Regions from separate parts of the Desulfosporosinus acidiphilus SJ4 genome, predicted to be linked through region 1. Evidence: riboswitches for the same ligand, from Rfam matches in the RefSeq annotation. Region 1 holds a riboswitch; the other holds the start of a gene.
What was found. Region 1 has a riboswitch for cyclic di-GMP ahead of DESACI_RS23865 (YjfB family protein). Riboswitches for the same ligand answer to the same signal wherever they lie in the genome.
Positions count from the first base shown of each region.

Region 2: another riboswitch for cyclic di-GMP. It lies ahead of DESACI_RS22320 (methyl-accepting chemotaxis protein); the one in region 1 lies ahead of DESACI_RS23865 (YjfB family protein).

Region 1 covers NC_018068.1:4,369,706-4,374,504, reverse strand. The annotation lists gene DESACI_RS20115 (DUF1003 domain-containing protein) at 1-4, opposite strand, end outside; gene DESACI_RS20110 (polysaccharide deacetylase family protein) at 124-978, opposite strand; gene DESACI_RS20105 (metallophosphoesterase family protein) at 1,264-2,313, shown strand; gene DESACI_RS23865 (YjfB family protein) at 2,502-2,678, opposite strand; cyclic di-GMP riboswitch class I at 2,780-2,863, opposite strand; gene DESACI_RS20100 (YkoF family thiamine/hydroxymethylpyrimidine-binding protein) at 3,092-3,328, opposite strand; partial or broken gene DESACI_RS20095 (IS5 family transposase) at 3,555-4,799, shown strand, end outside.
Region 2 covers NC_018068.1:4,883,559-4,888,357, forward strand. The annotation lists gene DESACI_RS23320 (HD-GYP domain-containing protein) at 1-1,097, shown strand, start outside; tRNA gene DESACI_RS22310 (tRNA-Phe) at 1,223-1,298, opposite strand; tRNA gene DESACI_RS22315 (tRNA-Glu) at 1,310-1,385, opposite strand; gene DESACI_RS22320 (methyl-accepting chemotaxis protein) at 1,571-3,340, opposite strand; cyclic di-GMP riboswitch class I at 3,424-3,504, opposite strand; tRNA gene DESACI_RS22325 (tRNA-Lys) at 3,667-3,742, opposite strand; gene DESACI_RS22330 (adenylosuccinate synthase) at 3,818-4,799, opposite strand, start outside.

The DNA of each region.
Region 1 (4,799 bases):
GCATATTCTTCAACCTCTCTCTGACTGTTTTCTGTTAATTTTATCACTAAGTAGTAAGAGGAACAAAAATAATGGCCGAAATTCGTAAAGGATGTTGGCTTGATTTATTGATCTTGGATAATACTAAGGAAAAAGTTTCTGAAAAGAAGGCAGAGGCATCCCTCCATAAATCCGTTCGCGGCGCAATGTCAATAAGTCATCTCCTGAATGAACCCTTCCTTGCTTAGTAGTAAACCCTAATTGATATCCTGTTTTTGCCATCAATTCCAGGGTTGTTTTGTTGAATTTTCCTGAGGGAAAGCAAAGGGCTTGTACCTTAATACCAAGATGATTTTCCAGAGCTTCCTTTGAACTTATAAGTTCATTTTCTTGTTTATTATAAGAAAGCTTCGATAAATCTAAATGGTGAACGGTATGGCTGCCAATAGAATTTCCTTGTTTCACCAAGTCGCTAAGTTGGTCCCAACTCATCATTCCTTGACCTACTGAGTTCGTAACAATAAAAAAGGTTGCTCTGAAACCACTTTTTTGTAGAATCGGCCAGGCTGAAGTGTAATTATCGCTATAACCATCGTCAAATGTGAGTAATATTGGCTTTTCCGGAATAGGAGCTTTATTTGCTAATGTTTGATACAGTTCGTCAGTTGTTATGGAATGATAGCCTTTATTGTGAAGCCACGTTATTTCTTCGGTGAATTGTTTTACTGGAACGCCCAATGAGTTGCCCGGAAGGGTTTTGATGGAATGATACATAAGTACAGGTATACCAGCTTTGGGAAATGTAGTCATTTTTGGTTCAGCTTGATTTACAACAGCTAAAGATGGGGGTGCGGGGGAAACCAGAGGTTTACTAGAGTTTGATTTTAGGGAATCTCCCGGTAAATAATCATTTGCTGCAGGGCATTTGACAGCAAATGAGACGATGATTAAAACTAGAGTACAGAGGCTAGCGAGAAATAGCTTGAATTTTAGGTTCATGTAGTTGTGCCTGCCTTAGAATTTATTTGTTAATAGGATAACGACTGTTTGATAACTTTATGCATTTATATAACATAGATACGATTGCCCCCCGACCATTTTTGAAATCACGAAGGGGGCTGTTTTTTGTACAATCAGAAATTATTACTTTCAGTTAAATACTAAAAGAAGGGCTAATTGGTGCGAAGACAGTGCCTGCGGGGGCCAGCCAAGTTTTTATAAAAATGGTTATTAACTTAGGTTTCAAGCCAAACTAACCAGAGATTTAATTATGGAGGATAAGTTTTGGCAGAAAGAAAAAATATAAAAGTTCAGTTGCTATTTATGCTGATAAATATTTGCATCATACTTCCTATTAAACCTTCAACTGTTCAACAGACAATTCCTACGGATTCTAATATAATTACCCCCCCGATCAAGGCTTCAGCGACAAATTTAAGAGATCAGCCACTATTGCAGTTTGGAGTTGTTAGTGATATTCACGTTCAAGCCAGCGACAAGTTGGCAAAGACCAAATTTTCTAAGATGCTTTACGACATGAAAGAACATTTGAATATCAACAATATCATCATTAACGGCGACTTAGGAAATGGAAATTTACAGGACTATAATGTATTCCATAACTTTATAACGACTAAAGGAAAGAACATTAGATTTTACTATACGATTGGGAACCACGAATTTTATAATGCTTTTAGAAGCAAGAAAACAAACGGATGGAGTCCGAAAACCTTTCCAAATGGTGAAACAGAACAGTTAGCTATCAAGCGGTTCTTAAGTTTAACTGGTCAACCAAACGTATACTATGACAAATATATATCTGGCTATCATTTTATCTTTCTTGGTTCGGAAAAGTCGGCAATGAGCGGAAAAGAATATAAAGACAAGGCTTATCTTTCCGCCAATCAATTAGCTTGGCTTCGGGCAAAACTTAAAGAAAACTATTCACCCCATAAACCAATGTTTGTTTTCTTACATCAACCGTTTCCCAATAATACCACCTGTAGCTGGTATCGTTCGATACAGGGTTATGTTATTCAGCGGGATCAATTAAAAACGTTGTTAGGGCACTACCCGGAAGTAATTTTTTTCAGCGGACACACTCATTGGCAGTTAGAGCTGGGTCGGGAGATTGCGAAAGGTCCGTTTTATATGGTCAACGATTCATCCGTGGCAATGCCAATTGATGTTAATGGCAAGAAGTTATCTAATAAAAGTGAGGGTCTCGTGGTAAATGTTTATAAAAATAGAGTAGTCATCAAAGGGAGAGATTTTAGCGGTGAAACATGGATTTCCAACACAAGTCATGAACTAATTTACAAGAAGGAATCTTGAACTATCCGATTGAATTCGATAGGCGCAACTTAACGACTTAAAGACAGCTTTAGATAAGCTAGTCACAGCAGGGACTATAACTCAAGCTCAAGAAGATGCTATCTTAACAAAATAAGACAATCAACGTCAAAAGCGTCGGAATAAGTTATTCCGACGCTTTTGACGTTGATTGAAATAAGTACTTTCCTTTAGGCTTTCACATCAAGGTTGCCACCAAGATTCGGGTTCAATGACCGTTCCATCATCTGTACTAGTGCATTACCTTCCATTTTAGCGGTGTCCATGACTTTTTTTAGTACTGAAACAGATGCTTGGTTTTGAACTTGGCCTTGGCTCATGATAGACGCTGTAACTGCTAAATCCATTTGCATTTCCCTCCTTTATACTGAAGACTTTCATAAGATTTTGATCGAAAGACGAAATAAAAAATCGCCATATCTTTTTAATACAGCGACAAAAATAACTGTTCGGTAACCCAGCCATCCTTACCTTAAGTAGAGGATCTGTGGCTTTGCGTCCCCTGCTTTCGCAGGGTTTGCCATTGTCGCAGCTATATTAAATATAGTCTATAGTAATTGAGTATTGTGGTACTTTTATGATAGTATCTTTTGAGCCTTATAGTATTAGTATAACACAAAATAGTGGCCTAAAGCTTTATTTTCACTAAGACTCGCATTCTATAAGTGGGAGTTACCCTCTCTCTTTCTTCGGTAGGGGCAGTGTCTCCCTCCGCTGCGTAGTTTCTTTTCTGGAATAGAGGGCTTCGGCCTAGATAATATTAATGGGCGGTATTAGAGATAGTTACCACCATACTGACTTCACCGGATGTTTTGGCAGCATCAAAAACCTTCTTGATACCATTCCATACTTGCTCATCATTTCCATCAATGTGAGTGCTAAGGGAACCGACTTTGTACTGGATGTTTTCATTGGACAAAGAATTAATTGAATTGTTAATAACCTGGCCGGGACTGTTTGTTTTCTGTGGGTAAATCGATACTTCAGCACATAACATGGCAAAATACCTCCTAAGCTATATTATCTGAGAGTCTTTTGAATTTTGAACCTTGGGATAGCCTTCCCAAGTTAATTGAATCTATTAATGCTGGTATATTTAAATTAGGGATTACTGAATAACCTCGAAACCTGCATGGGAGTAGGAACTAAGGCCATTTTCGTGGTATAATAAAGCAAGATAAAGGATGAATATGGTCGAAAAACCTTGCAGATGGGGGACGAAAATGTACCGAAAACCTACAGGTCAAATTAGCTTACTCGAAGACTTCAGATTTTTTGCAGGCGGCAAACTTGATGCGAATAACCGTTGGGTCAAGATGGCCGATTTGATTCCCTGGAACGTTGTTGAAGAGCGATATGCTTCTCATTTCCCAAAGCATACTGGAAATGTTGCGAAACCAGTTCGTGTCGCATTGGGTGCCCTCATCATCAAAGAAAAGTGTGGATTTTCCGACGAAGAAACCGTCCAACAAATCATGGAAAACCCCTATTTGCAATACTTCATCGGGCTGGAGGAATTTCAAACCACTCCACCGTTCGATTCATCGAGTATGGTCCATTTTCGGAAACGCCTCGACGCTAAGGTAATTGCTGAACTGAACGAAGCCTTATGTAAGGGAGAAACAAAGACGGAAACTGAAGATCATAAAGATCAAAACACTCCCCCACCAAGTTCAGGTTGTACAGACGACAATCGTCGTGAAGATCAAGCAAGCAGTGAGCAACCACCCCAACAAAACCACGGAAAACTCATTTTGGATGCCACATGCACCCCGGCCGATGTGAAATATCCCACGGATTTTTCTCTACTAAATGACGCACGGGAAAAGTTAGAGGCCATGGTGGACACCTTGCATGAGAATCAAATAGGGAAAGAGCTCAAGCCAAGAACCTATCGACAAAAGGCACGTAAACTCTATCTGAAGTTAGAAAAGAATCGGAAACCCAGAAGTCGTGAAATCCGCAAGGCCATTCGGAAACAGCTGAGCTTCGTTACAAGAGACCTTCAGATCGTCTTGAAACTATCAGCCAAGTACCCAGAAGGACTCAGTAAACGGCAGCAAAAAGACTTAGAAACCATACAAACACTCTTTGAACAGCAAAAACCATGTATGACAAACGAGTCCACACTATAGAAGAGCGTATCGTGAGCATTAGCCAACCGCATGTTCGCCCGATTGTGAGGGGTAAAAAAACAGCAGCCACAGAATTTGGAGCGAAAGTTGCCATAAGTATCGTCAACGGATTTGCTTGGATCGAGAAGTTGAGTTGGGAAGCCTTTAATGAGGGCACCACCCTGATTGATTCGGTAGAAACCTATAAGGAGCGCCATGGAAACTATCCTGAATCCGTGATTGCCGATAAAATATATCGGAACCGAGACAACCTGCAGTACTGCAAGTTACATGGCATTCGGCTTAACGGGCCCAAACTAGGTCGACCCTCGAAGGATAAAAAAGAGCATTTAG
Region 2 (4,799 bases), 510 kb from region 1:
TTCTGGAAGAATCTGTTCTTGACAACAAAGGCCGGCCCTTGCTTACAAAAGGAAATATATTAACCCAAAGACACATTGAGTATTTGCGCAAATACAGAATAGAATCTGTGTATCTTGACGAACAGAATTCCCCTCTGCGTGAAGAAAGTTCGATTTGTCGGCGGCCATGCGAAAAAGCCATGGGCATCTTACACGAATCTGCGTATCTTGACCTGCCATATTCTTCCGAAAACGTAGAGATCTTACTTACCCAACGGATATGTGATGCAACAATTGCCATCTTACGCGAAATGGCAAATAATCTGATACAAGTCTCGATCCCTCAAAAACGGGATTATACACGTCAAGTTGGCCAGATTGTAGAGGAGATCATTGATGAACTGTCTCAGCCTCACTGTAGGAATTCGCTGTCCTTTCTGATTCAGCTGAAGAATTATGATTTTTATACGTATACCCACAGTGTTAATGTGATGATTCTTTCTATGGTGGCCGGAATACCTCTCGGGCTAAACAATAATAGCCTAAAAAGTCTGGGGATCGGTGCTTTATTTCATGATATAGGTAAAATGTCTGTACCGATTCAAATCCTAAACAAGAGGAAACAACTTAATGCTGAGGAGATAACCCAAGTCAAAATGCATTCCTTAAAAGGATATTACAGAATGAAAGAAGACGGCTTCCTTGATCAGAATGGAAAAGCGGTTATTCTGCAGCATCATGAAAAAGTGGACGGTACTGGCTATCCTAACAAGCGAAAAGGAAAGGATATTCACGAGTTCGCCAAAATTGCAGCTGTAGCAGATATTTATGACGCATTAACCAGTGAACGGCCACACCGCAACCATTGGGCGCCGTCAGAAGCCTTGGAATATATTTATTCCATCGCCGGCAGCCATCTGGAGGTAGATATCGTGACCAAATTTGCCCGCAGTATCGCGCCATATCCTCTGGGTTCCTTTGTTCAATGCTCTAATGGCATGAAAGGTTATGTCGTTGACAATATAATTAACCCTCATCGTCCTGTCTTACAAGTAGGGAAAAATAGGATTGATCTGAACACCAAATTCAATATAACAATTACGGACATTATGTTTTAGGACTATTAGCTGAAATGTCAAAAGGAGTTCTAATGATTTCTCTGAGGATAAATCATTAGAACTCCTAATTAGTTTCTAATCTTTCAAAATCTATCGTGCGAATCGTCTTGACTATTCATTGTAAATGGTGCCTCAGGACGGAATCGAACCGCCGACACGAGGATTTTCAGTCCTCTGCTCTACCGACTGAGCTACCGAGGCAGATATAGATATGGTGACCCGTACGGGATTCGAACCCGTGTAACCGCCGTGAAAGGGCGATGTCTTAGACCGCTTGACCAACGGGCCATTTCTGAGAGTATAATTCCCTTGTGCGATGCCTTAAGGAATCTCGCTCACAGATATGAATTGTACAGGAAACCTAGTCGGGTGTCAAGTACTCTTTAAAACTCCTAACAACTATAAGCGATATTCTTCTAGTGATATTTCTTGTCAGGCCCAAGTACTTTGATCACAGACCTCACCTTTATTGATTAGACATTAAATTTCTTCAGCGCAGCTTGCAGTTCTTCTGCCATAGTAGACAGGAACTTACTGGAAGAAGCAATTTCCTGAACAGAAGCAGTTTGTTCCTCTGTAGCCGCAGAAACAGTCTGAGTTTGATCGGTAATAATGCGACTCGTATCAAAGACTTCGGAGACTGAGGCAACAATCCGTTCATTGCCCAAGGCCATTTGTTGAATCTCCCCTGAAATTTCTCCAACTTGAGTTGTTACATCCTCAATTAAAGTCGAAATTTCTTTGAATGCTTGACCAGCTGTTTCAGCGACCTCAGTACCCAATTTTACCTGATGAGTTCCTTCGTTGATTGACAAAACAGCCTTTTGCGTATCTTGTTGGATTTCATGAATTAATGCAGCAATTTGTTGCGAAGCTTCCTGGGATTGTTCGGCTAATTTACGCACTTCGTCAGCGACAACAGCAAATCCTTTACCTTGCTCACCGGCTCGAGCTGCCTCAATTGCAGCATTTAAGGCAAGCAAATTTGTTTGCGCAGCTATCCCCGAAATCGTATCAACAATTTGTCCGATTTCCTTGGAACGCTCACCTAAGGTCATAACGACTTCTGCCGAACCGGTTACGGTCTGGTCAATCGTCGCCATTTGTTGAATTGTCTTGTCAATTGCAGCACTTCCTTCTGAAGCTGAAAGGGCTGTTTTCTCCGAAGATCTTACAACCACCTTAGCATTTTCAACCATTTGCTGAATTCCGGCTGACATCTGTTCAACAATAGCTGACGATTCATTCATCGCATTCAGCTGCTTTTCAGCTCCTTGCGAGACTTCCATAATGGCTGCTGCAACTTGACTGGAAGCTTGTGCGGATTGTTCTGCGCCGGCGCTAAGTTGCTGCGATGATGCTGCCACTTGGGCAGCAGAGGAAGATACTTGTTTTACCAGTTGGTTCAAGTTATCTACCATAGTGTTAAAAGCTCTGCCAAGCTTTCCCAATTCGTCTTTTGCGCTGGTATCAAACTTTTTAATATTAAGGTTTCCTTTTGCAATTTCTTCGGCTGTCTCTGCCACGTCGTTTATCTGTTTTGAAATCTTATTGCTCAGAACTGTGCCCAATACTAAGGCGACTCCGAAAGCTAAAATCATTGAAACAATGGTCGAAATGACACTTACTTGCCCTGCTTTAACGACCTCTTGTTGCTTAACTGCCACAAGCTTGTCCATATCATCAACCCAGTTGCCTGTCCCAATTACCCAGTTATAAGGTTTAAATAACAGGGTGTAGCCTCGCTTCGGGAGAGGCTGCGTTTGATTCGGCTTGGCAAAAGTATAATCAGTATACCCGCCATCCGGTTTTGACCCATTGGCAATCATTTCTTTGATAAAATATTTACCCTGAGTGTCCTGTGCGTTAAGACGGGATTTGCCCTCGGACTCGACTCTTCCGAGAAGAACTACATTTATTCCTTCAGTCGTATCGATCCAGAAATAATTACCATTGTCAAACCGAAGTTGCCTAACTAAATCGGCTGCCGTAGTTTTGGCTTGTTCCGGTGTTAATTCTCCTTTTTGTTGCTTATTATACTCTTCCTGAACCAGGCTATAGGCCGTTTGCACCTCCAGCTTAATCTGCCTGTCAAATTGTTCGTACAAAGTCGTACGATATTGAGCTATATTGCTTTGTTCCGTCGTAATGACGCTATAAATATTATAGCCGCCAAGGATGAGCCCCATAATTAATGTAGTAACTAACAAGAGTAGGAGAATACGATATTTGATTTTTGTCAACCTCAACATCCTTCCTTTAAGTTCATAGATTGATTCAATAAAAAACAAAATCGCCATTCGATAGGAATGGCGACTAAGTCCTCTTTAGTAACTCGGCCATCATCCTTATTTGGAGACCCGTAGCTTTGCGTCCCTAGCTCACGCTAGGTTTGCTCTTTTCAAGTGTCCTTTGCTTCATATGAATTTAAATCAATGCAATACCTATATGGTGAAGTCATCCAAAGCATCACAAAGATTGTCTGAACTTGGAAGACCAGACTGATGACCATCTATCAAATATCCCTGTATTCTCACTCAAAAACTCTTATGAGTTACGACAGAAACAATGGTGAGCCATCCGCGACTCGAACGCGGGACACCCTGATTAAAAGTCAGGTGCTCTACCGACTGAGCTAATGGCTCAAAAAGACCTATGTTTCGTATAAAATGTTACAGGAAAGTTCTAAATGTGTCAAGATTCTTTTCTTTATTACATATTTAGAAGATTGTACCACGCACAATAGTTTGTTCCCGCCCGGGCCCTACGGCTATTAAGGTTGCATTAACACCCGTCAGCTTTTCGATCCGCTTAATATAATTTTGAGCAGCCTCTGGCAATTCTTCAAAGCGTCGAACTTTGGTTAAATCCTCCTGCCAACCAGGCAGCTCCTCATAAACCGGCTGACAGTTCTCAAATATCTTTTGGCTTTGGGGAAACTCATAAATTACTTCGTTATTAACCCGATAGCCAACACAAATCTTTAAGGTCTTAAGTCCCGTAAGGACATCGAGTTTTGTAACAGCAAAATCTGAAATTCCGCTGACACGTGCCGCATAGCGTGCAATCAACGCATCGAACCAGCCACAGCGGCGAGGGCGGCCTGTTGTGGTGCCAAATTCATGGCCATTTGCCCGCATTTCTTCTCCTATCTCATCTAAAAGTTCCGTAGGAAAAGGTCCTTCTCCCACGCGAGTTGTATAAGCTTTAATGACACCAACGACTCGATCAATGCGTGTCGGCCCAACGCCTGCCCCGATACATGCTCCCCCGGCGATAGGATTAGAGGAGGTAACGTAGGGATAGGTTCCATGATCTATGTCTAACAAGGTACCCTGAGCACCTTCAAATAGTACTTTTTCCCCGGTTCGCAGGCAATCGTCAATGGCTAAAGAGCTGTCAGTAACCATGGGACGGATTTTTTCAGCATAACCTAAGTAAGTTTGGTAGATATCTTCAAATTTCATGGGTTCTTTGCCGTAAACTTTAACTAAAAGGTTATTTTTTTCTTCTAAATTACGGTGCAGTTTCTCAGCAAATTCTTCATTATCGAGGAGATCGATAACCCGGATACCAACCCGCGAGGCCTTATCCATGTAAGCCGGGCCGATACCGCGTTTTGTCGTTCCGATTTTATTATTTCCCCGGCCCTCTTCTTCGAGACCGTCCAGGACCAGGTGATAAGGCATAATCACGTGAGCA